Regions from separate parts of the Streptomyces sp. NPDC059255 genome, predicted to be linked through region 3. Evidence: riboswitches for the same ligand, from Rfam matches in the RefSeq annotation. Region 3 holds a riboswitch; each other region holds the start of a gene.
The links. Region 3 has a riboswitch for cobalamin ahead of metE (5-methyltetrahydropteroyltriglutamate--homocysteine S-methyltransferase). Riboswitches for the same ligand answer to the same signal wherever they lie in the genome.

Region 1 (4,736 bases), on a different contig from region 3:
CCAGCCGCACCAGTTCCCCGCCGTACCGGCGGTACCGGTCGGCCAGCAGCGCCTCCGACTCCAGCGTCACCGTGTTCGCGACCAGCCGGCCGCCCACGGGCAGCGCCTCCCAGCAGGCGTCGAGCAGCCCCGGCGCGGTCAGCCCGCCGCCGATGAACACCGCGTCGGGTACCGGCAGTCCGGCGAGCGCGGCGGGCGCCGCGCCGACGGCGACGCGCAGTCCGGGGACGCCGAGCGCCCGCGCGTTCCGGCCGATGCGCTCGGCGCGCACCGGATCGCGTTCCACCGACACCGCCCGGCAGGACGGGTGCGTACGCATCCACTCCACCGCGATCGAACCGGACCCGCCGCCGATGTCCCACAGCAGCTCCCCCGGCGCGGGCGCCAGCGCGCCCAGCGTGGCGGCGCGCACATGGCGTTTGGTGAGCTGGCCGTCGTGTTCGTACGCCGTGTCCGGCAGCCCGGGTACGGCGCCGAGGCGCGGCGCGCCGGGCGCGCGGCGGCACTCGACCGCCACCACGTTGAGCGGGTCTCCGGCCGGCCCGGCCCACGCGTCGGCGGTGGCCGTACGGTGCCGTTCCCGCTCCGAGCCGAGCTGTTCGAGCACGTGCAGCGGGCTCGGCCCGTAGCCGCGCGCGCGGAGCAGCGCCGCCACGTCCTCGGGCGTCCCGGCCCCGGCGCTGAGCACCAGCACCCGGCGGCCGTCGTGCAGCGCGGCGGTGAGGCGTTCGGCGGGGCGGCCGACGAGCGTGACGACCTCCGTCTCCTCCACCGGCCAGCCGAGCCGGGCGCACGCGTACGAGACGGACGACGGATGCGGCAGCACGCGCAGCGCCGCCGCGCCGACGACCTCGCCGAGCGCCCGTCCGATCCCGTAGAACATCGGGTCCCCGCTGGCCAGCACCGCGATCCGGCGCCCGGCGTGCGCGGCGAGCAGGCCGGGCACGGCGGGGCGCAGCGGCGACGGCCACGCCACCCGCTCGCCCGCGCACTCCCGCGCCGGCAGCAGGCCGAGCTGGCGGGGCCCGCCGATGACCACGTCCGCCCCGCGCAGGACCTCCCGCGCCGCGCCGGAGAGCCCGGCCCAGCCGTCCGCGCCGATCCCGACCACGGTCACCGGCGGAGCCGGGACCGGCGACGGGGGACCAGGGGGCGGGACGCTCACTGCCGTACACCTCTGAGCTGGGAGAAGACCGACCCCGCACTCTACTGTCCGGCCGCCCGCGGCTCCCCGACGGGTGCCCCGGGCGGCACGACGGCGGCACCGGCCACCGCCCGCGGCCGGAGCATCCGCTCCGCCAGTTCGCCGAAGATCAGTCCGAAGGCCGTCCAGAGCAGCGCCTGCACCCCGAGCGAGGCGAGCCGGAACTCCCACAGCAGTGCCGCGGGGAAGGACGCGGGGACGGCGTCCGCGTTGGCGGGCAGCACCAGACAGGCGACGGCGACGACGGCCACGTAACCGGCGCCCGCGGCGAGCGACGCGTTCCAGTTGCCGAGCCGCGGCGCCAGCCGTCTCCCCGCGATGACGGCGATGACCGCCAGCAGGACGCTGAGCAGGATCATCAGGAAGAACAGGGTCGTGCGCCTGCCGATCGTGTCCGGATTGCCCACGGCGGGCGGCGTCGCCGGATACTTCAGGAACGGCACCAGGTAGACGGTCGTGAAGGCGGCCCCCGCGACCAGCGCCGAGGTCGCCCGCGGCCCGAACCGGCCGATCCTGCCCAGGCTCACCGCGAAGACCAGCGAGGCGATGCCGCCGAGGGCCACCCCGTACACCAGGACCCCGGTGGCGAGCCCGAACGTCGACTGGACCGGCCTGCTGACCAGTTCCTCTTCCTCTTCCTCCTCTCCCGCTGCTACGGGGTCCGCCGCGGCGCCGTGCTGATGCGCCGGGGCGGACCGGCTCTCCTCCTGCGCGATGGAGTCCCGTACGGAGGGCTCACCCGCGAGGTAGGCCAGCGCGAACGCGAGAAGTCCGGCCAGGACGCCCGCGACCATGCCGCGGACCAGGAGGTTTCTGACGGTGAAGGCATGCATGCGCGTCATCTCCGCTGTCGCTGCTGTCGCTGCTGTTTCCGCTGACTGCTGACTGCTGACTGCTGTTTCCGTCAGCGGTCAGTGGCAGGGGAACCCGAGCAGATGACGGCCGTCGTGCACCCATTCGTGCACACCGGCACCGGAGATCACCGACGTCGCGCCCTGTTCGGCGCCGACGAAGTAGAGCAGCACCAGCATCAGGGTGCCGACGAAGACCGCCCACGGCAGCACGGCGCGCAGCGGAAGCGGAGCCGGGGCGGCGCCGGTGGCAGAGGTGGGCGGAAGAGCGGTGTTCGCAGGCGCGATGGACTGAGCCATGGCACATCCTCCTGAGGGAACTCGCGTCCCGTTGATGGAGCTCGAACGACGGCCGTCGGGTCTGACTCACCGGTCCCCCGCCGCGTGGCACGCGGCCGGAACCGGCATACAGTGGCGCGACCGTGCCGGAATCTCACCGGACTTCCGTCCCGCCGTCGTGGATATCGACGTGAAGGTACCGCGAACCGGCAGACGGGCCAAGGGGGCCTTTCGCTATGACGATCCGCTCGACGATCCGCGTGCAGCTCATCTCACCCGCCATCGGCCCGGCCCTGCGCGCGGCCCGCTTCGGCGACCTTCCCGAGGACGGGCCCGGCGCCGCGACGCGGGCGGTGGACGCGACCGGGGTGCGGCAGGCCGAGGCCGTACGGGAGGAGTTCCCGCACGGCGCCGCCGTGTACGTCTCGTCCGCACCCCGCTGCCGTACGACCGCCGGCCTGCTCGGCCTGGACGCGCGGCCGGTGCCGGAGATCGCGCCGTGGGACATGGGGCGCTGGCAGGGCAGGACCCTCGACGAGGTCGCGGCCGCGGAACCGGCGCAGGTGAGCGCGTGGCTCGCCGACCCGTCGGCCGCGCCGCACGGCGGGGAGACCCTGCTCGCGCTCTACGCCCGCGTCGGCCGGTGGCTCGAAACGCTGAGCCCCGAGACCCCCCGGGTGATCGCCGTGGCCGAACCGGAGATCGTCCGCGCCGCCGCCCTGCACGCGCTCTCGGCGCCGGCCGCCGCGTTCTGGCGGTTCGACGTACGGCCGCTGACCGTCACGGAGTTCACCGGGCGGGACGGCCGCTGGAACCTGCTCGCCGGCCGCCCGCTCACCGGCGCCGACGAAGACGCCGACGCCGACGAAGGCACTGACGAAGGCTCCGACAAAGACGGAGACGACTGACGGGGGCCTGACGGGAGCCGCGACAAGCTCCCCGGCAGTGGTCAGCCGCGGGTCAGCCGCGGCCCTTGGCGCGGTCCAGCGCGGCCACGCCCACCGCCGCCAGGCCGACCTGGATGATCAGCTCGATCCAGTCGAAGCCCCGGGTGTCCGCGACGCCGAACGCCGCCGCGACGAACGTACCGACCAGCGCCGCGACGATACCGACGCCGATGGTCAGCAGCACCCCGATGCGCTGCCGACCCGGCACCACGAGCCGTCCCAGCACGCCGATGACGATGCCGACGACAATGGCTGCGACAAAGCCGGAAATCTCCATGTCCCCTCCTCTTGGCCCGCTTGCTGTCGAAAGCGGTACTGACCGAACATCTGCCCGCCATGCCACCGTTCAGTCCTGCGGGCCGCCCGGCGCACCGCCCGGCGGGACGGGGAAGGTGACTTCGACGAGCGTCCCGCGGCCGGGCACGCTGTCGAGACGGACGCGAGCGCGGTGGAGCTCCGCGACGGCGGCCACGATCGCCAGCCCGAGACCGCTGCCCCTGCCGGTCCCACCGTGCCCGCCCCCGCTCCCGCGGCCCTTGCCGGCCCGGTAGAAGCGGTCGAAGACATGGGCGACGGCCTCGTCCGGGATACCGGGCCCGGCGTCCCGGACCCGGAGCGTCGCGTGTCCGTCCGCCGCGCGCAGTTCGACGGCGCAGGAGGCGTCGGGCGGTGTGTGCATACGGATGTTGCCCAGCAGGTTGGCCAGCAGGCTGCGCAGGTGTGCCTCGTCACCCAGTACGGTCACCCCCGGCCGGACGTCGACCGTACGGGGCCGTGCCGGTTCGACGGCCGCGGCGTCCCGGCAGGATTCCGCGACGACCCGGCTGAGGTCGACGGGCTCCTGTTCCGCCTCGGCCGCCTCGCCCTCGGCGTCGAAGCGGGCGAGCATGAGCAGCGACTCGACCAGCCGCGTCATGCGCAGGATCTCCGCGAGCATCCGGTCCACCGCCTCGTCCACCGCGGCCGTGTCGGGCAGTGCGCCGTGCTGGTAGAGCTCGGCGTAGCCGCGCAGGGACTGCAGGGGCGTACGCAGTTCGTGCGAGGCGTCCGCGATGAACTGGCGCATGCGCGCTTCGGACGTCTCGCGCGCGGCGAGGGCGGCCTGGACCTGGTCCAGCATGCGGTTCAGCGCGTCCACGAGCCGGCCGACCTCGGTGGCGGGGGCCTGGGTGGCCACGGCGAGCCGGTGGCCGAGATCCCCCGACGCGACCGCGTCCGCGGTACGCGCCGCCTCCTCCAGGGGGCGCAGTTCGCAGCGGACCACGGCGGTGGTGACGAGGGCCACCAGCGTGAGCCCGACCAGTTCCACGGCGACGATCGCCGCGGGATCGCCGCTGCCCAGCCAGACGGCGGCGGTGGCGGCCATGGCGAGCGCGCACAGCCCGGTGACGACCCCGCTGAGCCGGCTGCGCACCGGCCACCGCCGCAGGCGGCTCACCACCCGGCGGTTCAGCA
Region 2 (4,736 bases), on a different contig from region 3:
GGCGGCCCGTCCCGCCGTCGTCCCGGGTGACCGACGCCCGTACCCCGTAGACGTCCGCGATCAGCTCCTCGGTGATCACGTCGCCCGGGGGCCCGCCGGCCACCACCCGGCCCGCGCGCAGGACCACGACCTCGTCGCAGTACATCGCGGCGAGGTTCAGGTCGTGCAGGGCGATGACGGTGGTGACCGGGAGCGTGACGACCAGGTTCAGCAGATCGAGCTGGTGCTGGATGTCGAGGTGGTTGGTCGGCTCGTCCAGCAGGAGTTCCCGGGGGTCCTGGGCGAGGGCGCGGGCGATCTGGACGCGCTGGCGCTCGCCGCCGGAGAGGGTGTGCCAGGACTGGCCCGCGCGGTCCGTCAGACCGGTGCGCTCCAGGGCCGTCCGTACGGCGTCCTCGTCCCCGGCGGACGGCGGCGACCAGGCGCGGCGGTGCGGGACACGGCCGAGGCGTACGACATCGCGGACGCTCAGCTCGACCTGGGTGTCGGTCTGCTGCTCGACCACCGCGACCCGGCGCGCGACCGTCCTGCGGCCCGCCTCGGTGAGGGTCCTGCCGTCCAGGGTGACGACGCCCGAGGTGGGGGCGAGGACTCCGGAGACCAGCCTCAGCAGGGTGGACTTGCCCGAGCCGTTGGGGCCGAGCAGCCCCACCGTGGAACCCGGCGCGGGCGTGAGGGAGACCCCGTCGAGGATGAGGCGGCCGCCGGCGGCGCGGGAGACCCGGTCGGCGCTCAGTCCCGTGGGGACTGATGTCCGAGCGGGGACGGGCGCGGGGGCGGGGTCGGGGGTCGGGTGGGTCATCGGGTCCTCCGGCCTCGGTACAGGACCAGGACGAACGCCGGCACCCCGATGAGCGAGGTCACCACACCCACCGGCACCTCCTGCGGGTCGAGCACCGTACGGGCCAGGGTGTCGACCCACACCAGGAAGACCGCCCCGGTCAGCGCGGTGACCGGGAGCAGCCGGCCGTGCCCCGGGCCGACCAGGGCGCGGGCGGCGTGCGGCAGGACGAGTCCGACGAAGCCGATCGCGCCCGCCGAGGAGACCAGCGCGGCCGTCAGCAGCGCGGTGACGGTGAGCAGGACGAGGCGCGTACGGGCCACGGAGACGCCGAGGTGCCCCGCGGCGTCCTGCCCGAAGGCGAACGCGTCGAGCGTGCGCGCGTACCCGCCGCACACCACCAGCGCCACCAGCAGGACGGCGCCGCAGACCTGGACATCGGTCCAGCCCGCGCCGCCGAGCGAGCCGAGCAGCCAGAACAGCACCCCGCGGGTGGTCTCCGCGTCGGCGGCGGTCAGGACGACGAAGGAGGTGAGGGCGGAGAAGAGCTGCATCGCGGCCACCCCGGAGAGCACCACCCGGTCGGTCGTCCCGCCGAGCGTGTGGCTGAGCAGCAGCACCATCCCGAACGAGCAGAGCGCGCCGAGGAACGCCCCGCCCGAGACCGACAGCGCCCCTCCCCCGACCCCGAGCACGACCACCAGGACCGCGCCGGTGGAGGCTCCCGAGGAGACGCCGAGGACGAAGGGGTCGGCGAGCGGATTACGGAGCAGGGACTGCATGATCGCGCCGCACACCGCGAGCCCGGCGCCGCAGACGGCCGCCAGCAGGGTACGCGGCAGCCGCAGGTTCCAGACGATGCCGTCGCGGATCGGGGTGAGACGCGGCTCGCCCCGGCCCAGGTGGGCGCCGACGACCGACCAGACGTCTCCGACACGGATGTCGGCGGGCCCGATGGTGATCGCCACGGCGACGGAGAGGGCGAGCGCGGCGAGGCCGCAGGCCCACCCCACCGGGCGGACCCAGACCGCGGCCCGCCGGACCTCGCGGGAGCCGCCGGGGTCCAGCGGCGCCGGGCTCCCTTCGGCAGACGCCCTCGACGCCCGTTCCGCGGTGGTCACTTGGCGGGTGCGTACGCGCGCAGCGCCGCCGCCACCTGCTCGACGCCCTCCACGGTGCGGATGCTCGGGTTCATGGCCTGGCCGCTGAGGCGTACGTACCGCTGGTGCTTCACCGCGTCCATGGCCCGGGTGACCGGGTTGGTCTCCAGGAACTCGATCTTCTTCGCCGCCGACTCGGCCGTCTGCGACTTACGGGTGAGATCGCCGATGACGAGGAAGGCGGGGTCGCGGTCGGCGACCGTCTCCCAGTTGATCTGCGGCCATTCGTCGTGGGTGTCGTCGAAGACGTTCTTGGCGCCGACGGCGTCGGTGATGATGCCGGGAGCGCCGCAGCAGCCGCCCATGAAGGGGGCCTCGGAGTTGGCGAACCAGTACAGGACGGTGGTGTCCTTCGCCTTCTTCGCGTCGATCCCGGCGACCGCCTTCGCCATCCGGTCCTTCAGCCCCGCGACGAGCCGGTCACCGCGCTCCTCGACGCCGAACACCGTGGCCAGTTCGCGGATCTCGCCGTAGACGTCCTCCATGGTCAGCGGCGTCGCCCGGGATCCGTCGGTGTCACCGGTGTTGTCCTTGGCGCAGTCGGACGGCGAGACGTACGCCGGTACGCCCACCTTCTCGAACTGCGCGCGTGTGGCCACGCCGCCCTTGCCCAGGGTGGACTCGAAGGAGGCGGCGACGAAGTCGGGCTCGGCGTCCAGGACCTTCTCGAAGGAGGGGCTGTTGTCGGCCAGCCGCTCGACCCCGGCGTTCGCCTTCCGCAGGCTCTTCGGCAGCGGGTCGGTCCAGGTGGCGGTGCCGGCCATGCGGTCGCCGAGGCCGAGGGAGAGCATGATCTCCGTGGTGCCCTGGTTGAGCGAGACGGCCCGCTCGGGCGGCGCGTCGATCCGTACCTCCCGACCGCAGTTGGCGACGGTACGGGGATAGCCGGCGGCCCGGGCGGAACCGGTACCGGAATCAGAACCGGATGCGGAATCAGCTCCGGAGTCCGAGCCGGTACCGCAGCCGGTGAGCAGCAGGGCGCCGGCGGCGAGGAAGGGAGTGGCACGGCGGGCGAGGCGTGCGATCGGCACGGAGTCGTTCCTCTGCGTCGAGGGCTCATGCGCGGAGCCCGGTCGTACGGTGCTCCCCCGCCACAGGACGCGGACGGAGGCCGCCAGCAGGTCTTCGGACTCGGGGTCACCCGGACGGAGGCGCCTTCCCGGACTGCTGTCCAGTGGCCGATGCCCCGCCCGTCGCCCTCACCGCTGCGCGTCAGCTCCGGATTCCCACCGGATTCCCTGACCCACGTACATGGGTTCGACTGGCCTCGGCAAGCTATCACAGGCGGTTTTCCGCCCCACACCAGCACTTTCCGGCGCTTTCCACCCGGCGGCGATCGACGGGAACGGGCGCGGCGGACAATGAGGCATGCCGGAAACCTCGCCCGTGAGTGTCGCTCTGATCGACGACCATCCCGTGGTCCTCGCGGGCATCGAGTCCTGGTACGCGGCGTCGGAGCGGCCCATCGCGGTGACCGCCAAGGGGCCGGACCTGTCGGTGGCGACGACGGGGCCGGGCCGGGACGCGGACGTGGTGGTGCTGGACCTGCAGCTCGCTCACGGGGTGCCCGCCTACCCCGAACTGCGGCAACTCGTCGCGGGCGAACGGCAGGTCATCGTCTACACCATGCAGGACAGCCAGGAGACCGCGCTGACCTGCCTGGACCTGGGGGCGTTCACGTACCTCACCAAGGCCGAGGGCGAACGGCACCTCATGGCGGCGACGCTGGCGGCGGCCGACTGCCGCCCGTACACACCGCCCGCGCTGGCCGGGGCGTTCGGCAGCGACGCCCGCAAGGGGCGGCCCGCGCTGACGCCGCGCGAGGTGGAGGTGCTGCTGGAGTGGTTCCAGTCGGAGTCCAAGGCGATGGTCGGGGCGAGCCTGGGGCTCTCGGTCCGTACCGTGAACACGTATCTGGAGCGGGTGCGCATCAAGTACGCCAACGCGGGGCGGCCCGCGACGACCAAGGCGAACCTGGTCGCGCGGGCCATTCAGGACGGGCTGACGTCACTGGACGAGCTGTGACCCCGGTCCGCGGATGCGGTCGCGGACACAGGCACAGACGCGGACGCGGACGCGGATGACGACGCGGACGACGACGCGGTGAGCGCGTCCTCGGGGGCGTCGGCCGGGGCGTCGAACGGGCCGTCGACCGGGCCGTCGAGGGTGCACGACGCCTCCACCAGCAGCCGCCCCTCGCTGCGCACCGTGCGCACCCGTACCCCCGGCTCGGTCGGTTCGGGGATCTCCGTCGGCCCGGTCGCCGGGCAATCGGTCACCACACTCACCCGCACCAGGCCGCCGCCACGCACGACCGTGGCGCGGGCGTCGCGCTCGGCGGTCGCGAGCGCGGCCAGCACGGGCTCGGTGAGCGCGCGGCGCAGCCGCCGGTCGACCGGGGCGCAGGCCCCGCGCACGGCGAGCTGTACGTCGACGCCGTGGCGTTCGGCGACGTCGATACCGGCGCGCAGTTCGTGGAGCAGCGGATCGTGCGCGTGGTCGCGTTCCGCGAAGAGCCGTCTGAGCCGGGCGGCCTCTACGGCGGAGCGGCGCCGTACCGCCTCGTCCCCCGGGTCGAGCGAGCCGCCGGCGAGCCCGGTCAGCAACGGCATGACGGAGCGGTCCAGTTCGGCGTAGCGGGCCCGCTGGTCGGCGTGGACCTGCGCGGCGACTGCGGCCTCCGTACGGACGCGCTCCTGCTCGCGCGCCGTGGCGCTCGCGGCGGCGGCGCAGTCACCGAGCGAGCGGGCGAGCATGGCGGCGGCGACCTGGAAGGTGCAGATGGCCAGGGCGCT
Region 3 (4,736 bases):
CGGCCGACCGGGCTTTCGGTCAGGACGTGGTGAGTTCCTCGCGGACCGCGCGGGCGGCGGTGACCAGGTTCTCCAGGGACGCGCGGGTCTCGGGCCAGCCACGGGTCTTCAGCCCGCAGTCGGGGTTGACCCACAGCCTTTCGGCGGGGATGGCCTTGAGGCCGGCCCGCAGCAGATCAGCGGCTTCCCGCGCGCTGGGCACGCGCGGGGAGTGGATGTCGTACACGCCGGGTCCGGCCTCGCGCGCATAGCCGTGCGATGCCAGTTCACGGGCGACCTGCATGTGCGAGCGGGCGGCCTCCAGGCTGATGACGTCGGCGTCGAGATCGTCGATCGCCTGCACGATGTCGCCGAACTCGGCGTAGCACATGTGCGTGTGGATCTGCGTGCCCGGCCGTACTCCGCTGGTGCTGAGCCGGAACGCCTCGGTGGCCCAGCTCAGATACGCCGGACGGTCGGCGGCCCGCAGCGGCAGGGTCTCGCGCAGCGCCGGCTCGTCCACCTGGATCACCGAAGTGCCGCCCGCTTCGAGGTCGTTCACCTCGTCACGCAGGGCCAGGGCGACTTGGCGTGCGGTGTCGCCGAGGGGCTGGTCGTCGCGGACGAAGGACCAGGCGAGCATGGTGACCGGGCCGGTGAGCATGCCCTTGACCGGGCGTGAGGTGAGGGACTGGGCGTATGCCGTCCAGCGTACGGTCATCGGCTCGGGGCGGGAGATGTCCCCGGCGAGGATCGGTGGACGCACGTACCGGGTGCCGTAGGACTGCACCCAGCCGTGCTGGGTGGCGAGGTAACCGGTGAGCTGTTCGGCGAAGTACTGCACCATGTCGTTGCGCTCGGGCTCGCCGTGCACCAGGACGTCGATCCCGGTCTCCTCCTGGAAGGACACGACCTCGTCGATCTCGGCGCGGATGCGCTCCTCGTAACCGGCTGTGTCGATGCGTCCGGCGCGCAGGTCGGCGCGGGCCGTGCGCAGTTCGCCGGTCTGAGGGAAGGAGCCGATGGTGGTGGTCGGCAGCAGCGGCAGGCCGAGGTGGGAGCGCTGGGCGGTGGCCCGCTCGGCGTACGGCTGGGAGCGGCGGGTGTCGGTGTCCGTGACGGCGGCGGTGCGGATGCGGACGGCCGGGTCGTGGGTGAGGGGAGAGTTCGAGCGGGAGGCGAGGTCGGCGCGATTCGCGGCCAGCTCGCCCGCGATCGCGTCGGTCCCGTGCGCCAGGCCCCTGGCGAGGGTGACGGTCTCGGCGGTCTTCTGTCGGGCGAAGGCGAGCCAGCGCAGGATCTGCGGATCGATGTCCCGTTCGGCGGACGTGTCGAGGGGGACGTGCAGGAGGGAGCAGGAGGCGGCCACATCGACCCGGTCGGCCAGTCCGAGCAGGGTGCCGAGGGTGGCGAGGGACTTGGCCAGGTCGTTGATCCAGATGTTGCGGCCATTGACGACACCGGCGATCAGGCGCTTGCCGGACAGTCCGCCCACGGCGGCGAGATCGTCGAGGTTGGCGGCTGCGGCATCGGTGAAGTCCAGGGCGAGTCCGTCGACCGGCGCCTTGGCGAGGACGGGCAGAGCCTCGCCGAGCCGGTCGAAGTAGGAGGCGACCAGGAGCTTGGGCCGGTCGGTGCGGGCACCGAGGTCGCGGTAGGCGTGGGCGGCGGCGTTCAGGTCGGCCGGGGTGCGGTCCTGGACCAGGGCGGGCTCGTCCAACTGCACCCACTCCGCGCCTGCCGCGCGCAGGTCGGCGAGGACTTCCGCGTACACGGGGAGCAGCCGGTCCAGCAGGGTGAGCGGCTCGAAGTCCGCGGGCACGGCGGGGGCGGGCTTGGCGAGCAGCAGGTAGGTGACCGGGCCGACCAGTACCGGCCGGGCGCTCAGCCCGAGGGCGAGGGCTTCTTTCAACTCGGCGACCTGCTTGGTCGAGTCAGCCGTGAAGACCGTGTCCGGGCCCAGCTCGGGCACCAGGTAGTGGTAGTTGGTGTCGAACCACTTGGTCATCTCCAGTGGTGCGACGTCCTGAGTGCCGCGGGCCATGGCGAAGTAGCCGTCCAGCGGATCGACGGACACTGCGGCACGGTGGCGCGCGGGGATCGCACCGACCATGACGGTGGTGTCCAGGACATGGTCGTAGTACGAGAAGTCGCCGGTCGGGACCTCGGTGATGCCGGCGTCGGCGAGCTGCCGCCAGCTGCGGACGCGCAGGTCGGCGGCGGCGGAGCGGAGGGCGTCGGCGGGGACACGGCCCTTCCAGTAGGCCTCGATCGCCCTCTTGAGTTCCCGGTTCGGACCCTGGCGGGGGTAGCCGTACACGGTGGCCCGTGCTGCCGCGGCTGCGGACTTCGTTGTCACGGAAATCTCCTTCGCGAGATATCTCCCTGGAATCCCGGGACGGGACGCGAGCGCGAAGGGGTGACGAACCGGACGGACCCGACCTCGCGCGGCACAGCGCGGTCATCCGCCTGATATGTACGCCGACCCGCCCACGAGGTCACCGGGATCTCCGCGCACGAATGGTTCGTACACGGGCAACGGGCAGGTCTTCGGACTCGCGGGCACGCCTTCCTGCGGAAGACACCTACTGGCCGTCGCTTCCCAGACCCGGTACGTCGGATCCAGTGCGTATGACGGTGGTCGTTCCCACTCACCGCTGCGGGGCAGTCCCGGATTCCCACCAGGTTCCCTCTTGCGACGCGTCTACCTGGAGGGCAGGGCGAACCAGCTGCACCGCCCAGCCTAGAGCGTGGACAACCCTTTGGTCGAGCGTGTTCGAGCCGCCGCCTGCTCCTGTCCGCACCGGTCTTCGCCGCCACGGTCGGCCCCGCGCGGCGCGAGACGCCGGCCGATGCGCGGCGGCGGGGCGCGGCCGTGGCCTTTGTGTCAGCGGGCAGCGGTTACCAGGAGGACCTGGTCACCCCGGGCAGGAAGCCGGCGTGTGCCTGCTCCCGGGCGCGGACCCTGGAGAGGCCGAACTTGCGCAGGTAGCCGCGGGGGCGGCCGTCCACACTGTCGCGGTTGCGTACGCGGGTGGCGCCGGCGTTGCGCGGCTGCCGGCGCAGCTCCGCCAGTGCGGCCCGGCGTTCGTCCCCGGTCGACGAGGGGCGGCGGATGATCTCCTTGAGCTCGGCCCGCCGGGCGGCGTACCGCTCGACGATCTCCTTGCGCTTCTCGTTCTGCGCGATCTTGCTCTTCTTCGCCATCAGACCTTCCCCCCGCGTGCCCGGATCCGTGCCACGGCCGCCTCGATGCCGATCACGTCCACCGTCTTGATCGCCTTGGCGCTCAGGGTCAGGCGGACAGTGCGGCCCTCGCCGGGGAGCCGGTAGCGCTTGTGCTGGATGTTCGGGTCGAAGCGGCGCGAGGTGCGCCGGTGGGAGTGGGAGATCTTGTTGCCGAAGCCCGGTTTGGCACCGGTCAGTTGGCAGTGGGCGGACATGGGTGTTACCTGCCTCTCTCTGCGACCACTACCTATTGGTAATGGAAATCATTCCCATATACTAGCCTCATGGCACGCAACGAACTCCGCCCGGTCGTCAAGCTGCGCTCCACCGCGGGCACCGGCTTCACCTACGTCACCCGTAAGAACCGGCGCAACGACCCCGACCGGATGGTGCTGCGCAAGTACGACCCCGTCGTCCGTCGTCATGTCGACTTCCGTGAAGAGCGCTGAAACGCTCCGCCACCCCACGCCCTGTCCTCGAAAGGCCCGCCTCAGCCATGAAGCCCGGCATCCACCCCGTCTATGCCCCCGTCGTCTTCCGTGACTCCGCCTCGAACCACGCTTTCCTCACCCGATCCACGATGACCAGCGACAGGACGATCGAGTGGGAGGACGGCCACACCTACCCGGTCGTCGATGTCGAGATCTCCTCGGTGAGCCATCCCTTCTACACCGGCACCGCCCGCGTCCTGGACACCGCCGGCCGCGTCGAACGCTTCGAGCGCCGCTACGGGACCCGGTGATGGCGCAGGACCCCCGACTGCCCGTCGTCATCGTCGCCGGGCTCCACGCGGACGCCCGCAGACAGGTCGTCGACCTGCTCCTGCGGTCCGTCCCCGGCAGCGTCGCCCTGCATCACGACCTGACCGGCGCGGGCGGCGGAACCGTACGCCGCCTGATCCGCGACGCTTCCGGACACCTCTCGGACGGTGAGACTCCGCTGGTCAACGACTGCGCGTGCTGCGCGCTGCGCGAGGACCTCGTCCCCGAGCTGGAGCGGCTGGCCGGCAGTGGCTCGACCCGGCTCGCCGTCGTCGAACTGTGGGACTCGGTCGAGCCGAAGGGGATGGCGGAAGTCGTCGCGGCTCACGGGGACGCCGGCCTGGTCCTCACCGGCGTGATCACCGCCGTGGATCCCGCGCTCGTGCTGCCGTACCTGGCCAACGGCGACGACCTGGCCGAAGCCGGCCTGGGGGCCGCGCCGACCGATCAGCGTACCGTCGGTGACACCTGGGCCCGCCAGCTGGAATACGCGCCGGTCCTCGCCCTGGTCGACAACGAGGAGGCGGACAGCGAGGACCGCGCGCTCCTCAGGCAACTGCACCCCACCGCCCGCCAGGTGGCAGCGCACTCCGGCGGACTCGCTGAACTCGCCGAGGTCGCCTTCGCCGGCTTCGACGTCGAGACGGCCGCCGCCGCCCAGCATCCGGCGTGCGCGCTGCTGCCCCAGGACGCCGACGAGGCCGGGGTGACCACGCTCGTCTGGCGCCGCCGCCGGCCCTTCCACCCTGGGCGCCTCTACGAGGCATT
Region 4 (4,736 bases), on a different contig from region 3:
CAGGCCGAGCCGCAGATCGTCCATGCCCACCACGGCGGTGAACGGAAAGGGGGTGCTCATAGGCTGATCGCTCCTTCGGGTTCGGGTTCGGGTGACTCGTCGATGACCGGACGGACTCCGGGGCCGCGCGCGGCGCTCACGGCGCTTCCGGCTTCGGCGCTCACGGCGCCCCCGGCGGGATGAACGGCAGCCCCGCCGGGGCGCCCTCCTCGATCAGCCGCAGCAGCGCCGCCGTGTCCGCGTGCTCCTCGACGAGGTCCGCGAGCAGGTCGAGCTGTTCCTCGCGCAGCGCGCCGAAGCTCGTGCCGGGCGCGGGCACGAACCGCCGGCCTGCCGCCCGCGCCACCTCCGTCAGGAACCGCCGCCGGAACGCGTCGCTCTCCAGCGCCCCGTGCCAGTGCGTGCCCTGGACGGCCCCGGCCCGGCAGCCGTCCAGCGCCCGCCCCTGCGGGTCCGAGACGAAGGCGTCGCCGCCGCGCACGTCCGCCACGCCGTGATGGATCTCGTACCCCTCGACGCGCTCGCCGAGGGCCACCCCGACCGGCCGCGCGAGGGTCTTCTCCCGGTCGAACCTGACCCGTACGGGCAGCAGTCCGAGCCCGGCCACCGACCCCGCCCGGGACTCCACCTCGTCGTCGATCCGCTCGCCGAGGATCTGGTAGCCGCCGCAGATCCCCAGCACGGGACGGCCCTCGGCGGCCCGCAGGACCAGCGCGTCGGCGAGCCCGCGCTCCCGCAGCCAGGCCAGCGCCCGCACCGTGCCGCGCGTGCCCGGCACGATCACCAGGTCGGCATCGGACAGTTCCTCGGGACGGTCCACGAACCGCACCACGACCCCGGGCTCCGCCGCCAGCGCGTCCACATCGGTGAAGTTCGACATGAGGGGTACGGCGCAGACCGCGATCCGCAGCACGTCCTCGCCGTACGGGGGAGCCACCACCGACTCGCGGGCGCCACCGCGCAGCGAGACCCGCAGCCCGTCCTCCTCGTCGATCCCCAGGCCGTGCCGGAAGGGCAGCACCCCGAGCGTCGCCCGCCCGGTCAGCCCGCGGAGCATGTCGAGCCCCGGCTCCAGCAGCGACACGTCGCCCCGGAACTTGTTGACGAGATACCCCGCGACCAGCGCCTGGTCCTCGGGGCTCAGCAGCGCGGTCGTCCCGAAGAAGGAGGCGAACACCCCGCCCCGGTCGATGTCCCCGACCACGACCACCGGCAGCCGGGCGGCCCGCGCGATGCCCATGTTCACGATGTCCGTACGGCGCAGATTGATCTCCGCCGGGCTGCCGGCGCCCTCGCAGATCACGGCGTCGTACGTGGACCGCAGCTCCGCCAGGCACTCCAGTACGGGCCCGAGCAGCGCCTCCTGCCGGCCTCCGTGGTAGCCGCGGGCACTGAGCTCCCCGACCGGCTTCCCCATCAGCACCACCTGGCTGCTGCGGTCGCCGCCCGGCTTCAGCAGGACGGGGTTCATCAGCGCGGTCGGCTCCACCCGCGCGGCCTGCGCCTGCATCGCCTGGGCGCGCCCGATCTCCGCCCCCTCGCGGGTCACGAACGAGTTCAGCGACATGTTCTGGCCCTTGAACGGCGCGACCTTCACGCCTTGGCGCACCAGCCAGCGGCAGATCCCCGCCGTGACGACGCTCTTGCCCGCGTCGGAGGTCGTCCCGGCGATCAGCAGCCCTCCGCCGAGCCCCGCGCCCCCACCGTTCCCGCTCATGTACGCCTCCCACCGCGCGCTGCCGCGCGCACCGCGCCGTATACGACCCGGCCGGTGACACAGGCCGCGAGCGCGAGCACGTTGACCCGGCCGGCCAGCCGTACGGCGCGCTCGATGTCCGGGACCCCGACCGGGCGCCCCGTACCGTTCAGGACAGGCCGGTGCTCCACCCGCCCGCCGTACGCCAGGGTCCCGCCGAGCCGTACGCCCAGCGCCCCGGCGAACGACGCCTCCACCGGGCCCGCGTTGGGGCTCGGATGGCGGTGCGCGTCCTGCCGCAGGGCCCGCAGCGCGCCGCGCCGGTCCGGGCCCGCGGCGACGGCCAGCGCGGCGGTCAGCCGGGCTCCTGGCCACCCCACGACGTCGTCGAGGCGGGCCGAGGCCCAGCCGAACCGGCGGTAACGGGCGCTCTTGTGACCCACCATCGCGTCCAGGGTGTTCACGGCGCGGAACCCCACGAGCCCCGGCGTCCCGGCGAGCGCGCCCCACACCAGCGCGCCGACGACGGCGTCGGAGGTGTTCTCGGCGACGGACTCCACGACGGCGCGCGCGATCTGGCCCTCGTCCAGGGAGTACGGGTCACGCCCGCACAGGTGCGGCAGCCGCCCGCGGGCCCCTTCGAGGTCCCCGGCGGCGAGCGCCGCACCGACGGCCCGTGCCTCCCGGCCCAGCGAGGTGCCCCCCACCACGGCCCAGGTGGCGGCGGCGGTCAGCGTCACGGCGGCGGCGGGCCGTTCGCGTACGGTCGCCGCGGCCAGTGCCGCGGCTCCGGCAGCGGCTCCGGCGCAGAGCGTGGTGTGCAGCGCGCCCCGGCCGCGGTGGTCGCGCCACAGCGCGCGCTCGACAGCCCCCGCGGCCCGGCCGAAGGCGGCCACCGGATGTCCCCGGCGCGGATCGCCGAACAGCCGGTCGGCCAGGAGTCCGAGGGTGGCGCCGTACGCGAAGACCCGCGCGGCGGCAGGGGCGGCCCGGCCGCCGCCGCGCGCGGCGGCAGAACCGCAGCCAGGCATGGCGAAGTGTCCTCACTCAGGGTCCGCGCCCCGGTTCGACGTACGTGATGCGACGGCGAGAGTTCCTGGCTCCTGGAGGCGAGGCTCACAGTGACAGTGGCGGGACCGCGCCGGATTCGCACCGGCTTCCTCTGCTGCCGTCGTCAATGGCCCCGGAAGTCCACCACGCCGCGCAGGACCCGTCAACTCATCCTTGACCTGCGACGGGACAGTGTGCGGAGCCCCACATCGGACCGGTCGGCCGATGCGGGGCTCCCGCGGGGACGTGCGTGGCGTGTGTGGCGTGCGTGACGGTCAGGCCACGATGAGGCTGATCCCGTAGGCGACGGCTCCGGCGCAGAGCGCGAAGCACAGGTAGGCGCCGGCGCGGGCGGTGAGGGGCGCCGGTCCGGCGGCGGGGGTGGAGGCGGCGGCCGAGGTCCCGGCCTGGCCCTGCGCGGGCGCGGATCCCCGCTTGGCGAGGCCCACGACGCCCAGGCTGAAGAGGCCCACGAGGGCGACGGTCGCCACGAGGCTGACGCCGAAGACGGAGCCGAGTGCTGCCCAGTCGATGTCCATGAGGTCGCTTCCTGAGAGGTGGCGCGGATGACGCGGGGCGGAGATGTGGCGCTAAGAGGCAGCGCGGAGAAGCGGAGCTAAGAGGCGGCGCGGATTACACCGTGGCGCGGCGGGCGGGCTCGCCGTTCTGGTCCGCGGGGGCGGGGATGGTGGCCGAGAGGTCCTGGCCCCCGGCGCCCGCCGGGGGAGGCGGGGTGACGGCCGCGACGGCGGCGGTCACCACACCGGCCGGCTCACCGGCCCGGCCCGAGCCGCCGTCGGTGGCGACGCCGGTGGCGGCTTCGCCGGTGGCCGCCCCGGCGTTGACGTTGGTGTGATCGACGGGCTTACGGCGCGAGGCGAGCCAGATCCCGGCGGAGCCCGCGATCAGCAGGACCGCGACGACGGCGATGCCCCAGGTGCCCTGGCCGGTCAGGAATTCGGCGCCGGCGGCGACCAGACCCGCGGCCGGGAGCGTCAGCCCCCAGGCGACGAACATCCGCGTGGCGGTGGACCAGCGCACCACCCCGCCCTTGCGGCCGAGCCCCGCGCCCATCACGGCGCCGGAGCAGGACTGCGTGGTGGAGAGCGAGAAGCCCAGGTGCGAGGAGGCCAGGATGACCGTCGCGGCGCTGGTCTGGGCGGCGAAGCCCTGCTGCGGCTGGAGGTCGGTGAGGCCGGTGCCCATGGTGCGGATGATGCGCCAGCCGCCCAGGTACGTGCCGAGCGCGATCGCGATCCCCGCGGAGACGATGACCCACAGGGGCGGGTTGGAGCCGGGGGCGAGAACGCCGCCGGTGACCAGCGCGAGCGTGATGACGCCCATGGTCTTCTGCGCGTCGTTGGTGCCGTGGGCGAGGGAGACGAGCCCGGCGGAGGCGATCTGCCCGGCCCGGTAACCCTTGGCGGTGACCCGGTCGTCGCCGTCGTTGACGGCCTGGCCGATCCGGTACGTCAGCCGCGTCGCGAGGAGGGCGGCGAGCCCGGCGACGACGGGGGCGGCGAGCGCGGGGATCAGGACCTTGGTGATGACGACCCCGCCGTTGACGCCGGAGGTGCCGACGGACATCAGGGTCGCGCCGATCAGGCCGCCGAAGAGTGCGTGGGAGGAGCTGGACGGGAGTCCGAGCAGCCAGGTGAAGAGATTCCACAGGATGGCGCCGACGAGCGCCGCGAAGATCACTTCTGTTCTGATGCCCTGTTCGTTGATGAGCCCGCCGGAGATCGTCTTGGCGACCTCCACGGACAGGAACGCGCCGACGAGATTCAGGACCGCGGACATGCCCACCGCGACCTTGGGCTTCAGAGCGCCGGTCGAGATGGTCGTCGCCATCGCGTTGGCGGTGTCGTGGAAACCGTTCGTGAAATCGAACACGAGCGCTGTCACGATCACGATCGCGAGCAGCAGTGTGATGTGTTCCATTGACCCAGGACCCAGGCAATCGTTCGACGTCGGTGGCCTCGGTGAACGT

Region 1: another riboswitch for cobalamin. It lies ahead of ACFXKG_RS32275 (CbtB-domain containing protein); the one in region 3 lies ahead of metE (5-methyltetrahydropteroyltriglutamate--homocysteine S-methyltransferase).
Region 2: another riboswitch for cobalamin. It lies ahead of ACFXKG_RS26515 (ABC transporter substrate-binding protein); the one in region 3 lies ahead of metE (5-methyltetrahydropteroyltriglutamate--homocysteine S-methyltransferase).
Region 4: another riboswitch for cobalamin. It lies ahead of ACFXKG_RS12580 (cobalamin biosynthesis protein); the one in region 3 lies ahead of metE (5-methyltetrahydropteroyltriglutamate--homocysteine S-methyltransferase).

The regions. Positions count from the first base shown of each region.
Region 1 covers NZ_JBHYZP010000036.1:49,754-54,489, forward strand. The annotation lists gene cbiE (precorrin-6y C5,15-methyltransferase (decarboxylating) subunit CbiE) at 1-1,165, opposite strand, end outside; gene ACFXKG_RS32270 (CbtA family protein) at 1,207-2,037, opposite strand; gene ACFXKG_RS32275 (CbtB-domain containing protein) at 2,116-2,355, opposite strand; cobalamin riboswitch at 2,392-2,539, opposite strand; gene ACFXKG_RS32280 (histidine phosphatase family protein) at 2,571-3,242, shown strand; gene ACFXKG_RS32285 (GlsB/YeaQ/YmgE family stress response membrane protein) at 3,295-3,558, opposite strand; gene ACFXKG_RS32290 (sensor histidine kinase) at 3,628-4,736, opposite strand, start outside.
Region 2 covers NZ_JBHYZP010000026.1:10,094-14,829, reverse strand. The annotation lists gene ACFXKG_RS26525 (ABC transporter ATP-binding protein) at 1-802, opposite strand, end outside; gene ACFXKG_RS26520 (FecCD family ABC transporter permease) at 799-1,848, opposite strand; gene ACFXKG_RS26515 (ABC transporter substrate-binding protein) at 1,899-2,972, opposite strand; cobalamin riboswitch at 3,040-3,222, opposite strand; gene ACFXKG_RS26510 (DNA-binding response regulator) at 3,328-3,966, shown strand; gene ACFXKG_RS26505 (hypothetical protein) at 3,933-4,736, opposite strand, start outside.
Region 3 covers NZ_JBHYZP010000001.1:285,789-290,524, forward strand. The annotation lists gene metE (5-methyltetrahydropteroyltriglutamate--homocysteine S-methyltransferase) at 20-2,338, opposite strand; cobalamin riboswitch at 2,503-2,706, opposite strand; gene rpsN (30S ribosomal protein S14) at 2,881-3,186, opposite strand; gene rpmB (50S ribosomal protein L28) at 3,186-3,422, opposite strand; gene rpmG (50S ribosomal protein L33) at 3,492-3,656, shown strand; gene ACFXKG_RS01285 (type B 50S ribosomal protein L31) at 3,704-3,949, shown strand; gene ACFXKG_RS01290 (CobW family GTP-binding protein) at 3,949-4,736, shown strand, end outside.
Region 4 covers NZ_JBHYZP010000007.1:202,346-207,081, forward strand. The annotation lists gene ACFXKG_RS12570 (putative cobaltochelatase) at 1-60, opposite strand, end outside; gene ACFXKG_RS12575 (cobyric acid synthase) at 161-1,717, opposite strand; gene ACFXKG_RS12580 (cobalamin biosynthesis protein) at 1,714-2,727, opposite strand; cobalamin riboswitch at 2,764-2,884, opposite strand; gene ACFXKG_RS12585 (hypothetical protein) at 3,022-3,285, opposite strand; gene ACFXKG_RS12590 (anion permease) at 3,380-4,687, opposite strand.